DNA from 2 places in the Pseudoalteromonas sp. BSi20311 genome. Region 2 is predicted to be linked to the other one. Evidence: predicted binding sites of a transcription regulator. Region 2 holds the regulator's gene; the other holds the start of a gene.
What was found. The regulator MetJ, encoded in region 2, represses methionine synthesis genes. The targets are predictions, from matches to a motif close to TAGACGTCTAGACGTCTA.
Positions count from the first base shown of each region.

Region 1: the regulator MetJ is predicted to act here: its motif matches at 6,489-6,506, upstream of metK (methionine adenosyltransferase).

Region 1 is NZ_BADU01000054.1:26,107-34,215, forward strand. It holds gene radA (DNA repair protein RadA) at 1-854, shown strand, start outside; gene P20311_RS04825 (hypothetical protein) at 940-1,872, shown strand; gene serA (phosphoglycerate dehydrogenase) at 1,992-3,221, opposite strand; gene rpiA (ribose-5-phosphate isomerase RpiA) at 3,231-3,884, opposite strand; gene P20311_RS04840 (5-formyltetrahydrofolate cyclo-ligase) at 3,936-4,532, opposite strand; gene P20311_RS04845 (hypothetical protein) at 4,551-5,096, opposite strand; gene metK (methionine adenosyltransferase) at 5,236-6,387, opposite strand; gene tkt (transketolase) at 6,653-8,109, shown strand, end outside.
Region 2 is NZ_BADU01000157.1:26,867-34,975, reverse strand. It holds gene metL (bifunctional aspartate kinase/homoserine dehydrogenase II) at 1-1,510, opposite strand, end outside; gene metB (cystathionine gamma-synthase) at 1,560-2,807, opposite strand; gene metJ (met regulon transcriptional regulator MetJ) at 3,006-3,326, shown strand; gene P20311_RS16535 (malic enzyme-like NAD(P)-binding protein) at 3,396-4,637, opposite strand; gene rpmE (50S ribosomal protein L31) at 5,161-5,376, opposite strand; gene priA (primosomal protein N') at 5,607-7,790, shown strand; gene P20311_RS16520 (SPOR domain-containing protein) at 7,811-8,109, shown strand, end outside.

The sequences.
Region 1 (8,109 bases), on a different contig from region 2:
TCGACTCTATTCAAGCTGTTGTCACCGATACCGCTAATGGCAGCCCAGGTTCACCTTCTCAGGTAAAAAGTGCAGCTCAGGCATTAACTCAATATTGTAAGCAAAACGACGTGACTATGTTTATTATTGCTCACGTAAATAAGAATAATGAAATAGCTGGCCCGCAAACCTTAGTACATATAGTTGATGCACTGTTACATATTGATACCAATGATGGTCAAGTGCGTACTCTGCGTGCTAATAAAAATCGCTTTGGTGATATAGACACCGTCGGCATTTTTAAAATGTGTGAACGCGGTATGCTCAGTGTGGATAACCCCAGTGAAATTTTCTTATCGGGTTCAACCACTGAATCACCGGGGTCGACAATTACCTGTATCCGTAAAGGAAATCGTAATTTACTGCTAGAAATTCAGTGTTTAACCACTGAAACCGAAGCAGAGTTTCCACAGCGAGTATGTGTTGGTTTAAATATGAACCGGATCAAAATGCTCACCGGTATTTTACGTAAGCACACCAAAACTAAAATATTCCACGATACGTTTTTTAATATTGTCGGTGGTTTAAAAATTGATGAATCAGAAACCTGTATTGACTTAGCGCTTGTTACTGCACTTTTGAGTAGTTTAAACGAATTCGTTGTTCCACGAACCACCTGTATTATGGGGGAGTTAAGTTTAAATGGTGATGTACGCCCAATCGACAGTGGTGTGCCCCGTGTTAAAGAAGCGGCGCAACATGGGTTTACTGAAATATTTATCCCATTTCGTAACTACCATAAATCCATGGAAGGGCTGGGCGCTAAAATAACGCCAGTTAAAACCGTGCACGAACTACTTAGTTTAATAAATTAACACACAAAAAAGTGCTTAACGACTCATGTTCTCAATGTTAGTCTTGCAAAAGCCACTTATATAAAGAGTTGAATAAGGAAATAACATGAAAAAATTAGTGATTGCAGCCGCGATTATTGCTGCAGGTGTGGGTGGCGTAAGCTATGCAAACTATGTAGCAACACAGGAGGTACGTGCTGAGGTTGATAAGCAGTTGGCTTTGGTTAGCGAACAAACAGGTGCCAGCTTTAACTACGCAGAGTTATCGGCGAGTGTTATTTCAAACAGTGTTGCCATTAGTAACATAGAAGTGACCAGCCCTGAGGGGAAAAATATTGCCACGGTTGAGCATGTTGAAGTGATTGGTTACGAAACCGATAAAATATCGCCACATACCGCTTTTACACTAAAGAACTTCCAATTTGATAAAAGCTTTGTCGATACACTTCCAGCAGATACTAATGCACAACTTGCCTCGGCCAGCTATGATTTACACTCATCATTAGATTACGATGAACAATCTGGTAACAGCGATATAGTTGTTAAATTACACGCCAACGATATTGCCAGCATTGATATGAATATGGGGTTGGCTAACTCTAAAGCGCTTATGGATGCTTCGCTTGAAATAAGCAAAGCTCAGCAAGCTGCAGGTAATACACCGCTTACTTATGAGCAAGAGCTACAACAGCAAACACTTATTATGCAAGCAATGAGCAAGTTAGAGCCACGCACTATGAGTGTAATGCTCGATAACCAAGGTGAGTTAAGTACTTTGCTAGAAAGTGAATTAGCCAAACAAGGTATGACACTAGAGCAGATGCAAATGATGCTAGCTCAACAGTTACAGCAAGCGCCGGTAACCGAAGAAATAGCGCAAGCATTAACTGACTTTGCTAAAGGTCTAAATTCGCTTAGTGTCTCAGCTAAACTACCTGAAGGTAAAACCATGATGGAAGTAAATAAGCAGCTAATGATGTTAGCAGGGCAACCCGAAGAGCTGGTTAAGTTTATAAATTTAGAAGTAAAAGGCAAATAATAGAATAAGTTGCCAGCTTCCAGTTTAATGTAAAAAGCCGTACTTGATTATTCAAGTACGGCTTTTATTATTTTAGCTGATAGCTGATAGCTGATAGCTGATAGCTGATAGCTGATTACTTAGTGCAGAATACGAGCTCTAATTGTGCCTTCAACTGCACTAAGTTCTTTTAGTGCTACTTCAGATTGATCGGTATCTACGTCAATAACCACGTAACCAATTGCTTCATCCGTTTGTAAGTACTGCGCGGCAATATTAATACCGTGCTGAGCAAACGCTTGGTTAATTTGCGTTAGCACGCCAGGGCGGTTGTGATGCACGTGTAACAAGCGGCTGCGGTTGGCAAGTTCTGGCAGTGATACTTCAGGGAAGTTAACTGCAGTAATGGTTGAGCCATTATCTGAGTACTTAGCAAGCTTACCTGCTACTTCAATACCAATGTTTTCCTGTGCTTCTTGAGTTGAGCCCCCAATGTGCGGCGTTAAAATAACGTTGTCGAATTCACGCAGTGGCGAAATAAACTCTTCATCATTCGATTTAGGTTCAACTGGGAATACATCAATGGCTGCACCGCTAAGTTTCTTCTCTGTGAGTGCTTCAGCTAGGGCGTCAATGTCAACCACAGTACCGCGAGAAGCATTGATTAAAATAGCGCCTTGCTTCATTACCGCCAATTCAGCCGTGCCAATTAGGTTTTTAGTTTGCGGAGTTTCTGGAACATGTAAGCTAATAATATCAGCACGTTGCAACAGCTGCGTTAAGTTATGTACTTGTGTGGCATTACCTAAAGACAGTTTGTCTTCAATGTCGTAATACTCCACGTTCATACCAATATTTTCAGCCATAATGCCCAACTGAGTACCAATGTGGCCGTAACCAATAATACCTAAGGTTTTACCGCGCGCTTCAAACGAGCCGTTGGCTGTTTTTAACCAACCGCCGCGGTGGGCAGCGGCATTACGCTGAGGAATACCACGTAATAACAGCAGTATTTCACCAAGTACAAGCTCAGCTACAGAGCGGGTATTTGAAAACGGGGCATTAAATACCGCAATACCGCGCTCACGTGCTGCGTTTAAATCTACTTGGTTTGTACCAATACAAAAGCAACCTACAGCGACTAGCTTTTCAGCTGCGTTTAATACAGATTCGTTAATATGAGTACGAGAACGAAGCCCTACAAAGTGCACATCTTTAATACGCTCTATAAGTTCGTCCTCTGGCAACGATGTTTTAACGTAGTCGATATTGCTATAACCGTTACGTTTTAGCGTTTCAACAGCGCTTTGGTGAACACCTTCAAGCAAGAGAATTTTAATTTTGTCTTTTGCTAACGATACCTTACTCATAACCATATCCTATTTAATTTGTGGCCCATTTTTAGTGCCGATAATTACTTTATCAGCACCGCGCTCTGCAAATAGGCCGTTGGTGACTACGCCAACAATTTGATTTATTTGTGTTTCAAGCTGTTTAGCATGGGTAATTTTTAAATTATGTACGTCTAAAATAACGTTGCCGTTATCGGTTACAACACCGTGGCGATACACAGGGTCACCGCCAAGTTTTAATAATTCGCGGGCAACATAGCTGCGCGCCATCGGAATAACTTCAACCGGCAGTGGGAAGTCTCCTAAGGTATCGACTAGTTTTGTATCATCAACAATGCATACAAACTGTTTTGCTACTGCTGCCACTATTTTTTCGCGGGTAAGCGCCGCACCGCCGCCTTTGATCATTTCATTTAAGGCGTTAATTTCATCTGCGCCATCTACGTATACGTCGAGTGCTGCTACATCGTTAAGCTCAAACACTTCTATGCCAAGCTCTTTTAAGCGCGCTGTAGATGCTTCTGAACTTGATACTGCGCCAACGATGGTGTCTTTAACTGTGCCTAGGGCATCAATAAAGTGATTAACGGTTGAGCCTGTACCTACACCTACTATGGTGTTTTCTTTTACAAACTCGAGTGCAGCCCACGCAGCTGCTTTTTTTAATTCATCTTGTGTCATTGTTGTCTGCTCATTGGTGTCAAAATAGCTGTTAGTTTACAAGATTAGTTGTTACCAACAGTAGGTTTTATCGGGTGTTATGATCGTTTTTAGTGGTACATCCCACGATTCAATCGGTAACTCATCGACTTGTTGGCACGCATGTGCGAGGCCAATAAGTTGCGGTTGTTGCCAGTGTTGTTCGTATAAACGTGCCAATGTTCTATCGTAAAACCCACCTCCCATTCCAAGGCGATTACCAAATTTATCAAATGCCACTAATGGCATTAAAACGTAATCAAGCTCAGGTAATGGGCATATTTGAGAGCAATTCAGCTTAGGCTCCAAGATACCATAGCGATTTGCTCTCATGGGTGAGTTTTTTTCATAGCGTTGAAATAGTAAATTAGCCCCATTAAATGGATGGATTATGGGCAGGTAAATAGCCTGGCCAGTGTTCCATAATTCATTAATTAACAATGAGGTATCTAATTCTCCATCATTACTTAAATAAAGCGCGATATGGCTTTTTTTGGCCGAATTTACGCTTTTTAAGTGTTGAATAAAATTCACTTTAAGCGATTCGGCGGCTAATTCTTGCTGGTTTTTTGATAGGTTATTACGTGCTTTACGAATATCGTGTCTTATTTGTGCGCGATTATTACTCATTAAATAACTTAACCGTAATTAAAAAGAGAATAAATTAGGAAATAATAAGTACATAGCAAGTACAATAAGCAATATTACGGCTGTAGAAATCAGCGAATATAAAACAAGGTTGCCGCGTTTTTTGGGCTCAGTAGAGAGAGGCTCATCAAGCATTAAATCGTCATCTTCCCATACTTCATTATTTTCATCAGGTAATGATAATTCAACTTCAGGGAGGCGTTGCTCAATATCTTCTAGTTTTTCTTCAAGGCGAATTAGGCTACTGGTAATGTAATCTAGGGCGTCAAATAAGCGCTGATCTCGTTGGCTGTCGTAAGCTGTTTGAGACGCCGTTTGTGTAGCCGCAGTTTGCTGAAGTTTACTTTTAATCCCAAGCGTTGAAAGTAACTTGGCTTGCTTGAGTGCTTTATCTTTAGGGCATGGGGCAAATAACGGTTTGCCATTAAAAAATGCAGCCACCTTCTCTGGCGAGGTTTTCAGCTTTTCTGTCAGTGCAGTGGTTACTGCCTGGCTGTCTGCGCCTTCTGCAAGTCCTACAAATATAACACGAAAATTGTCGGCCATTTTTTATCCCTAATACGCTTTATTGTATAAGCAGAGTATATACCTAAAATGTTAAACAGTTCGAGACTGTTTTACGACTAACTTAGTGCACATAGCAAAACGGCCCTAAAAAGGGCCGTTTAAATATTAGCTAAGTGGCTTATAGCCCAGCTGCTGCGCGAAGTGCGTCTGCTTTATCTGTGCGTTCCCATGGGAATTCGTCACGACCAAAGTGGCCATAAGCCGCTGTTGGAAGGTAAATAGGGCGCTCAAGGTCAAGCATTTGAATTAGGCCGTAAGGGCGTAAGTCAAAGTGTTCACGAATAAGTTCGATTAAACGCGCTTCTTCTAATTTACCAGTACCAAATGTTTCAACACTGATAGAAGTAGGCTCTGCAACGCCGATAGCGTAAGACACCTGAAGTTCACATTTATCGGCAAGACCTGCAGCAACAATGTTTTTAGCAACATAACGTGCAGCATAAGCCGCTGAACGGTCAACTTTTGATGGATCTTTACCAGAGAAAGCACCACCACCGTGACGAGCCATACCACCGTAAGTATCTACAATGATTTTACGACCAGTTAAACCACAGTCACCCATTGGGCCACCAATAACAAAACGACCCGTTGGGTTAATGAAAAATTTAGTTGCGCTAGTAATAAGCTCAGCAGGAAGTACTGGCTTAATAATTGTTTCCATTACCGCTTCTACTAAGTCATTTTGCGATACATCTTCGCTGTGCTGAGTAGAAAGTACAACGGCATCAATACCTACTGGCTTGCCATTTTCGTATGCAAATGTAACTTGTGATTTTGCATCTGGACGTAACCAGTTAAGCTCGCCGCTTTTACGAACTTCAGCTTGACGCTGCACTAAACGGTGAGAATAAGTAATTGGAGCAGGCATTAATACTTCAGTTTCGTTACATGCGTAACCAAACATTAAGCCTTGGTCGCCAGCGCCTTGTTCTTCAGGGCTTGTACGATCAACACCTTGGTTGATGTCTGGAGACTGTTTACCAATCGTGTTTAAAATTGCACACGAATCGGCATCAAAGCCCATATCTGAGTGTGTGTAACCAATTTCACGTACTGTTTTACGTGTAATTTCTTCGATATCAACCCATGCGCTAGTCGTGATTTCACCACCAACCATAACCATACCGGTTTTAACGTAAGTTTCACACGCTACACGGGCATGAGAGTCTTGCTCTAGGATAGCATCAAGTACCGCATCAGAAATTTGATCGGCGATTTTATCCGGATGACCTTCAGAAACAGATTCAGAAGTAAATAAATGTTTTGCCATTGTAATTATGCTCACAAATATTGCGCTTCACAAACGTCGGTATTAGCGCTAAAAAATTAAGGCGCGTATTTTATCTAAAACAAGCGAACTTGCATAGTTTTTTTACGCCTAGACGTCTAAATAAAATATCTAATAGTAAATGGTTCTTAAAAAATATTCATAATGTCCTATTTTTATGGGTTTTTAATTGCACACAGCCCCTACAATAAGTAAGAATGGAGGTATATAAATACCCGCGCAAATACATATAAAGGTAGGAGAATTCATGCCATCTCGCAAAGAACTTGCAAATGCTATTCGCGTCTTGTCAATGGACGCAGTACAAAAGGCCAAATCTGGTCACCCTGGAGCCCCTATGGGCATGGCTGATATCGCAGAAGTATTATGGCGCGATTATCTTAAACATAACCCAACAAATCCAGAGTGGGCTGACCGAGATCGATTTATACTCTCAAATGGTCACGGTTCAATGCTAATTTATTCTCTATTGCATTTAAGTGGTTATGATTTACCACTGGACGAAATTAAAAACTTCCGCCAAATGCACTCTAAAACGCCAGGCCACCCAGAATATGGATATGCGCCAGGAATCGAGACTACTACGGGTCCATTGGGTCAAGGGATCACAAATGCCGTAGGTATGGCAATTGCTGAAAAAGCATTAGCCGCTCAATTTAACCGTGAAGGCCATGACATTGTTGATCACCACACTTACGCATTTATGGGTGATGGTTGTTTAATGGAAGGTATTTCTCATGAAGCCTGTTCGCTTGCTGGCACATTAGGCCTAGGCAAGTTAGTGGCATTTTGGGATGACAACGGCATTTCAATCGACGGTGAAGTTGAAGGCTGGTTTAGCGATGACACACCTGCACGTTTTAAAGCATACGGCTGGCATGTAATTAGCGACGTTGATGGCCACGACAGCGATGCTGTAAGTGCTGCAATTAGCGAAGCAAAAAGCGTGACCGACAAACCAACGCTAATTTGTTGTAAAACAGTAATTGGTTATGGCTCACCTAATAAATCAGGTAGCCACGACTGTCATGGCGCACCACTAGGTGATGACGAAATTAAAGCATCTCGCGAGTTCTTAGGTTGGACGGGTGATGCATTTGAAATCCCTGCTGACATTTACGCACAGTGGGATAACAAAGAAAAAGGCCAACAGCTTGAAGCAAGCTGGGATGAAAAATTTGCCGCATACGAGCAAGCCTTCCCAGAGCTAGCAGCAGAATACAAACGCCGTACAAATTCAGATTTACCCGCTGATTGGGCTGAAAAGTCACAAGCGTATATTGAGCAGTTACAAGCAAACCCAGCAAACCCAGCATCACGTAAAGCATCACAAAATGCATTAAACGCGTTTGGTCCGTTACTACCTGAGTTTATGGGTGGCTCTGCCGATTTAGCAGGTTCAAACTTAACAATTTGGGATGGCTCTAAAGGCTTAACATGCGATGATGCAAGTGGTAACTACATTTACTACGGTGTACGTGAGTTTGGTATGTCGGCAATTATGAACGGTATTGCACTTCATAAGGGCTTTATTCCTTACGGTGCAACGTTCTTAATGTTTATGGAATACGCACGCAACGCGGTACGTATGGCTGCATTAATGAAGCAACCAAGCATTTTTGTATACACGCACGATTCAATTGGTTTAGGTGAAGATGGTCCAACTCACCAACCAGTAGAGCAAATTGCCAGCATGCGTTTAAC
Region 2 (8,109 bases):
TATCTATGTATGACAATAAATCGGCTTGTTTATAGGAGCTTGCATGGTTTTCCCATTGAAGTTGCCAGCTTTCACAGTCTAATCCATTAGCATTCATCAGCATCTGCTCTGAGCGTAAAAGCGCTACTAACTTGACGTTAAAATCGGTTGATAAGCGTGCTAGTTGAGCAGGTAATTGGCGCATAAACTCAGCACCTACATTACCAAGTCCTGCAATAATTAAAGCTATTTCTTGTGCTTTATTAATGAGCTTGTCATGTAACAGGCTCAGCACATCACTTTCAAGTACTTGATCGGTCAATAGTAACGTATATCCCTCACCGTAATGGGTAAACCGAGGCTGGATAGATTGTGTTTGTAATAAGGCTTCACTTTGCTTACCAAGCGGCGCTACCTCTTGATCAGGTGCAATAATCGCCACCCCATTTAAGTTTGACTCACTAATATTGGCGCGGCCAGCAAAATAATTAGCCACCTGATGTGTCGCTGACGCAGGGACTAGTAAGTAGATTTCGCCTTCGTGTTCAAAGTGATGCAAACTATGCTGAATAAGTTGGCTAACATGTGCTACTTCGCCTTCACTCAGATCATCAACAATGAGTAAATCCACATTATTTACTGTGGTTAAAAAGCGTTTTTGTTTACTCATTCCTAGTTTAACTATTTCGGTATGACTGCCTTGAGGATCGTAACTACTGCGAACAACTAATTCTATATCGGTATCTTTTAATGGCGATAATGTTTTAGCGTGTAATACTGGATTACCTAGCCTCGCTAATAAATTCGCTTGATCACGGCACACTCGCGCATACTTAACCGCATTAGCAACCTTACGCGGATCAGTACTAAAAACACCTTGAGTGTCAGTCCAAATAGAGACTTTTTTAGCATTGCAATACCGCGCTAATAAAGTGGCACTGTAATCACTGCCATTTCGCCCTAAGGTCACTGTTTCACCATGTAAATCAGCCGCAATAAACCCCGTAACTACATTAATTTTACTCGTCTCTATGGCTTTTAAGCACTGCTGCTGATTATTAGCATGCTGCAGCTGCCCGGCATCTAACGTAAATAACTGCCTAGCGTCATGGGCACAAGCGCTAACGTTAAGCTGTTCTAAGTAAGCGCTTAGTAACCTTGCAGACCACAATTCACCATGTGCTAATAACGCAGCTTCAGCTAATGTTCCTTGCTTAGCCTGCTTGGTAATAATACTGAGCTCAGTTTCAAGTAAATCAAGCGCATGGTGCTTAGCGTTAGCTATTAATAATTGCTCAATCAGAGCTATTTGATGGTTACTCAATAGCAATACAATATCAGCAATAGCTTGAGTGTCTTGCTGTTGATAGCTTTGCCACAGTTTAACTAAGGTATCGGTGGTTTTACCGGCAGCCGATACCACCACACAATCCCCAGCTTGAGCATGAGTTAAAATAATATTTGCGACACTTTTAAAGCGATCCGCTGAGCTTAAACTCGAACCACCAAATTTATGAACCTGATTTACCATATTAATACCGACTCGCATTTATGTTTTGTATTTTGAAGATTGGTATGCACTACCATAACGCCGGATGCGCCGCGTTTAACTTTGCTGAACCAAATGATTCACTAGCACCACTTTTTGCCGATAGGCCGAGATTGGCTTGCCCTAGGCGCACCAAATTAAATACCCTGTCTAAGTCAGCGAGTAAATCATTTACATCTTCAATACCCACCGAGATACGAATAAGCGTGTCGCCTACTCCGGCTTCTGCACGCGCGGTTGCGTCCATACCGGCGTGGGTCATAGTCGCAGGGTGACAAATCAAACTTTCTACTCCACCTAATGATTCCGCTAAGCTAAATTCATTTAAACGCGTTAAAAACGCTGCAGCATCGTTTATATCGCCTTTTATATCAAAGCTAACCATAGCACCAAAGCCAAGCTGCTGCGCCTTAGCTAGCGCATGTTGAGGGTGTGATTCAAGACCTGGGTAGTAAACTTGGGCAACAAACTGGGAGCGTTCTAAATACTGTGCAATGGCGAGTGCATTTTCTTGGTGTTGCCTTAAACGCACGTTTAAAGTACGTAAGCCTCTGAGCGTTAAATAGCTATCAAATGGCGCGCCGGTGATGCCAATGTTATTTGCCCACCACGCTAACTCTTCACCTAACTCAGCAGTCGCTGCGATAACCGCGCCACCAACAACGTCTGAATGGCCATTGATATATTTTGTGGTTGAGTGCACCACAATATCAGCGCCAAACTTAATCGGGTTTTGTAATGCTGGCGATAAAAATGTGTTGTCGGCGGCAACCAGTGCACCACACTGTTTAGCTGTATCAGTTACCGCTTTAATATCTGTTAAGCGTAAAATAGGATTGCTAGGTGTTTCAATCCAAATCAGCTTAGGTTTAATAGCAAGGATGCGTGTCAGACTGTCGCTTTTGGTAAAATCGACCACTTCTAGTTTTAATAAGCCGCGCTTTTCTAGCGAAGTAAATAAGCGATAGCTGCCCCCATAACAGTCATGAGGGATCACTAACGTATCGTCACTATTAAGTAATTGTGTTGTTAGGTGAACGGCTGCCATGCCTGTTGCGGTAATAATGCCTTTAGCGCCACCTTCAAGCTCCGTGAGCGCCTCAGCCAAAATGTCACGATTAGGGTTACCACTGCGGCCATAATCATATTGGCGCTTTGTATCAAAGTCAGCAAATGAGTAAGTTGTTGATAAATAAAGCGGTGGAACAACCGCACCATGCTGTTTGTCGGCTTCTATTCCACTACGAACAGCAATTGTTGCCTTATTTTTTTCACTCATTTTCGCTACCTTTACTAATTTGGATGTTTAGACGTCTAAAAGGTAGCGCATGCAATTTAAGATGTCAAAACATTTAAATGTCTAGATAGCTAAATAACTAGTATTTGACTATCTTTTTTAAACCGATAGAATTTCACGCATATTTACACGCTTTGATGCTGTGTGAGCAATTTATAATCTGAGGCAACGATACATCTTATGGCTAAATGGAATGGTGAATATATTCACCCATACGCAGAACACGGGAAAAAATCCGAACAAGTAAAGAAGATCACCGTTTCGATCCCGCTAAATGTATTAAAAGTATTAACTGATGAACGTACTCGTCGTCAAATAAACAACTTACGTCATGCAACAAATAGCGAGCTTTTATGCGAAGCGTTTTTGCATGCGTTTACCGGGCAACCGCTGCCTAATGATGATGATTTGCGTAAAGATAACGCAGAAAAAGTACCTGAAGAAGTGAAGAAAATAATGCAAGAAATGGGACTAGAAGTGCCTATTTTAAATGAAGACTAGAAGGGTCTTTATACAAAAAAAACCTCAGCAAATGCTGAGGTTTTTTTTGCGCTAATTTACACTTAACAATTACGCCATGTAGTTTTCTGGCATATCAATTAGTGCCACACCTGAATCAACCGCCGCCTGCGCAACCGCTTTAGCTATACGTGGTAACAAACGTGGATCCATTGGTTTTGGTATAATATATTTAGCACCAAACTCTAATTTGTCGATGCCTGCGGCAGTAAGCACTTCAGCCGGTACGGGCTCTTTAGCAATACTGCGGATTGCTTCTACAGCAGCAATTTTCATCTCGTCGTTTATTTCACTGGCACGTACATCTAACGCACCACGGAAAATAAACGGAAAACACAATACGTTATTAACTTGATTCGGATAATCAGAGCGACCTGTAGCCATAATTAAATCGTTACGTGCAGCGTGTGCTAATTGCGGATCGATTTCAGGATCGGGGTTTGAACAAGCAAATACCACGGGTCTATCAGCCATTAATTTTAAATCTTCAGGGGCTAATAAATTAGGGCCCGATACACCCACAAACACATCGGCATCTTCAATTACATCTTGTAAAGTACGTTTATCGGTATTGTTTGCAAATAATTGCTTATATTCATTCAAGTCATCACGACGCGTATGAATAACTCCTTTGCGATCTAACATATAAATATGTTCACGCAACGCGCCACATTTAATTAAAAGCTCCATACAGGCAACAGCTGCAGCGCCGGCACCTAAACATACAATAATTGCATCTTCAATTGCTTTGCCCTGTACTTCCAGCGCGTTTAGCATACCCGCAGCCGTTACAATAGCCGTACCATGCTGATCATCATGAAAAACAGGAATGCTACAACGCTCTATAAGCGCTTTTTCTATTTCAAAACACTCGGGCGCTTTAATATCTTCTAAATTAATTCCACCAAAGGTGTCGGCAATATTAGCCACCGTGTTAATAAAGTCTTCGGTAGTACGGTGCTTAACTTCAATATCTATAGAGTCTAACCCTGCAAAACGCTTAAATAGTAGCGCTTTACCTTCCATAACGGGTTTTGAAGCCAGTGGACCTAAATTACCTAAGCCTAAAATTGCGGTGCCGTTAGTAATAACCGCAACCATATTTCCTTTACCAGTATATTTGTAGGCATTTGCTGGATCAGCGGCAATTTCACGAACAGGTTCTGCGACACCGGGGCTGTATGCGAGCGCGAGGTCTTTAACCGTCTCAGCGGGCTTGGTCAGCTCAATACTGATTTTACCTGGAACGGGATGGGCATGGTAATGTAGTGCTTGTTCACGAAAATCTGACATAACGCGATTATATCCTGCAATTTAAGTTAAAGTGAGAGGTAGTTTAATCTACGATACCTTTATTATTTTTAAATTCCAAGCAATATCAGGTCTATCCTGTTATATGCTAGAACTGTTAATTTTAAGTTATTTATCAGCAACTTCCCTAGATTATCCTGACATTTTTAAAATATAAATTCGTCATAAAAATGAAAAACACAGGTACTTTTTGCCCTTATTCTATTTTTATAAAGCGTATTTTTTAGTCTTAAATTAAAATAGTGAAATACCGAATTTTATTTAACTTTAAACACAAATAACCTCACGTTACCTGCATTTGAGTACCATCTTTAAAGTTTAACAAATAAAAATATAGAGAATATTGGCTGTTTTGTCTGCAAATGTTTATGCATACTCAGAATAAGAACAGGAAATAGTTATGCAAAAAAAATAAATACAAAATTGCTAAGAAAGCAGGTAGGAAAGTAAATTTTGGCCACAAAAAAAGCACCCTAAGGTGCTTTTTTTACATAGAAACAAAAAATTATTTTTTGCTGCTAAGTGCACCGAAGCGCTTGTTGAAGCGATCAACACGGCCGCCAGTGTCTAAAATCTTTTGCTTACCAGTGTAAAACGGGTGACACGCAGAACATACGTCTAAGTGAATGTCTTTACACAGAGTAGAACGAGTTTCGAATTTGTTTCCGCATGAACAAGTTGCAGAAATTACTTCGTACTTAGGGTGAATACCTTCTTTCATAGGAACCTCTAGTTAAGGCCGCATCGCTCTCCAAACCCGAAGTCTGGCACCATACGTCGTTAAAACAAATTTATTGGTCGCGAATTTTATCCAACAACCCACACACACACAAGCTTTAATTACCCTTTTTGCTAAAAAGTCGGCAAACACCTATTCATTACTGATTTGTCGGTAGGCTTTTAATGCTATTTTTAGTACATTAAACCATTACGTTAATTGGTTGAGTTGTTATGCGTTTTGCTGAAGTTGCAATAAAAGTCCCCTTGCCTCGCACCTTTGATTATAAAGTGGATGAGCAATTAGTACCGCTGACTCAATTACAGCCTGGTATGCGCGTGTTAGTCCCTTTTGGCAATCAACGTAAAGTAGCGGTTATTCTTAGCTTAAAAGCGGAAACAGCAGTCCCCGAAGGCAAAATAAAATCTATTATTGAAGTTATTGACGACTCACCGGTGTTATCTGCGCAGCATTTAGAGCTACTGAAATTTACAGCGCGTTATTATTGCTATCCACTCGGTGAAACTATTCATATTGCATTGCCCAGTGCACTGCGCCAAGGTGAGTGCCCTGATAAAACCAGTATAAACATGGTGACATTAAGCGAAAAGGGGGCACTTTTACCGTCTTTAAAAGCTAAAACACAGCTTAATTTGCTTAAGCAATTATCAGCATCCGGTAAATCATCATTAACCGAACTCAAAGCCCTCGGGTTTAATAAAAAAACCATTGATACCCTTTTAGATAAAGAGCTAATAGTTCAAACCATTGAGCACGACAATCAATGGCAACATACCTCGCCAACGGTTGGCAGCAAACCCCGTTTAAATAAAGAGCAAGCCATTGCCTGCACTGCAATTAATCAAAGTACGGGGTTTACTAGCTTTTTGCTAGAAGGTGTCACTGGCAGCGGAAAAACCGAAGTTTACCTGCAATGCCTAGAAGAAGTATTAAAACGTGGCGAACAGGCGTTAGTGCTCGTTCCTGAAATAGGGCTAACGCCTCAAACGGTCAATCGTTTTAGACGTCGCTTTCCTGACACCCCTATTATGTTATGGCACTCGGCATTAACCGATAACGAACGTCTACAAACATGGCGTTTTTGCGAAAAAGGCAGTTGTGCCATTGTTATAGGCACCCGTTCGAGTATTTTTCTGCCATTTTTAAAGCTTGGGATGATTGTGGTTGATGAGGAGCATGATGCCTCATTTAAACAACAAGACACTTTACGCTATCATGCCCGTGATTTAGCTGCGTATCGTGCCTATCAGCATCAAATTCCACTTATTTTGGGTAGCGCTACGCCAGCACTAGAAACACTGCATAAAGCTATTAATAACAAATACCAGTTGCTTACATTAAGTGAGCGCGCACAAACCGCCACCGATAATCAGTTTAAGCTGCTCGACATGAAAGGTCAGCCTGATAGAGCCGGTATTGCGCATGCCAGTCTTGCAATAATGCGCCAGCACCTGAATAGAGGAAAGCAGGTGATGGTATTTTTAAATCGCCGTGGGTTTTCTCCAACTTTGATTTGTCATGAATGTGGTTGGTTGAGTGAATGTAACCGCTGCAGCACCAGTGCGACTTTTCATAAGGCAATAGGCCAAATGATTTGCCACCATTGTGGCGATCAATATCATGTACCGCATCAATGCCCTGACTGTGGTAGTACGCAAATATTTCCTAACGGCAAGGGCACCGAGCAAATAGAAGAGTTTTTAAGTAGTGAATTTGCAGACACCCCGATCAGCCGTATCGACCGTGACTCAACTCGGCGTAAAGGTAGCCTTGAAAAAGCACTGGATGAAATAAACCAAGGCGGCGCACGTATTTTAGTTGGTACGCAAATGCTGGCAAAAGGTCACCATTTTGCTGATGTTAGCTTAGTACTTATTTTAGATGTCGATAGTGGTTTGTATTCGTGTGACTTTAGGGCTACTGAGCATTTAGCACAATTAGTAACACAAGTTGCAGGACGCGCGGGACGTTCTGGCGAACCCGGTGAAGTATTATTACAAACGCACTTTCCTGAGCACCCGTTATTACAAGACTTAGTTAATAATGGCTATCAAGATTTTGCCCGCTTTGCACTCACTGAGCGAAGTGATGCACAGTTGCCACCTATTACGAGTATGGCAATTGTTCGCGCACAAGGGCATAACATAAAGCAAGTCGTCGACTTTCTAACGGATTTGGTTCCTGTCAATGGGGTATCTGGTATACAATTGCTCGGACCGATCCCCGCGCCTTTAGAAAAAATTGCGGGAATGTATCGTTTTCAATTACATATTCAAGCGCAAGATCGACGCATACTACATCAGTATCTCGCGCAAATGGTTGATTATCTCAGCACTAGCAAACTTGCACAAAAAGTTCGCTGGAGTTTAGACGTAGACCCTACAGACATGATTTAGGTAAGGCCACATATAACACCATGGCACAGCACGATTATATTAATAAAAAACCAAAAAATAGAAAAAACACTAAACAAGAGCCGGCTAAAAAACCCTTCCCGTTTTTGTTAATCATTATTGCCTTGTTACTAATCGGTGGTTTTGCATACGGACTCTGGTTTGTTAAAAACAATGCCGATCCAGAGCTTGTTGAAAAGCAAGCAAATCCAACACCCGAAAAACAAGTAGAAATAGCTAAACCGCGGCCACCTAAATTTATTAAAGAAATTAAAGAGCATGAGATTCAGGTTGAAGTAAAAGAACTTGAACAAAAAGGCCC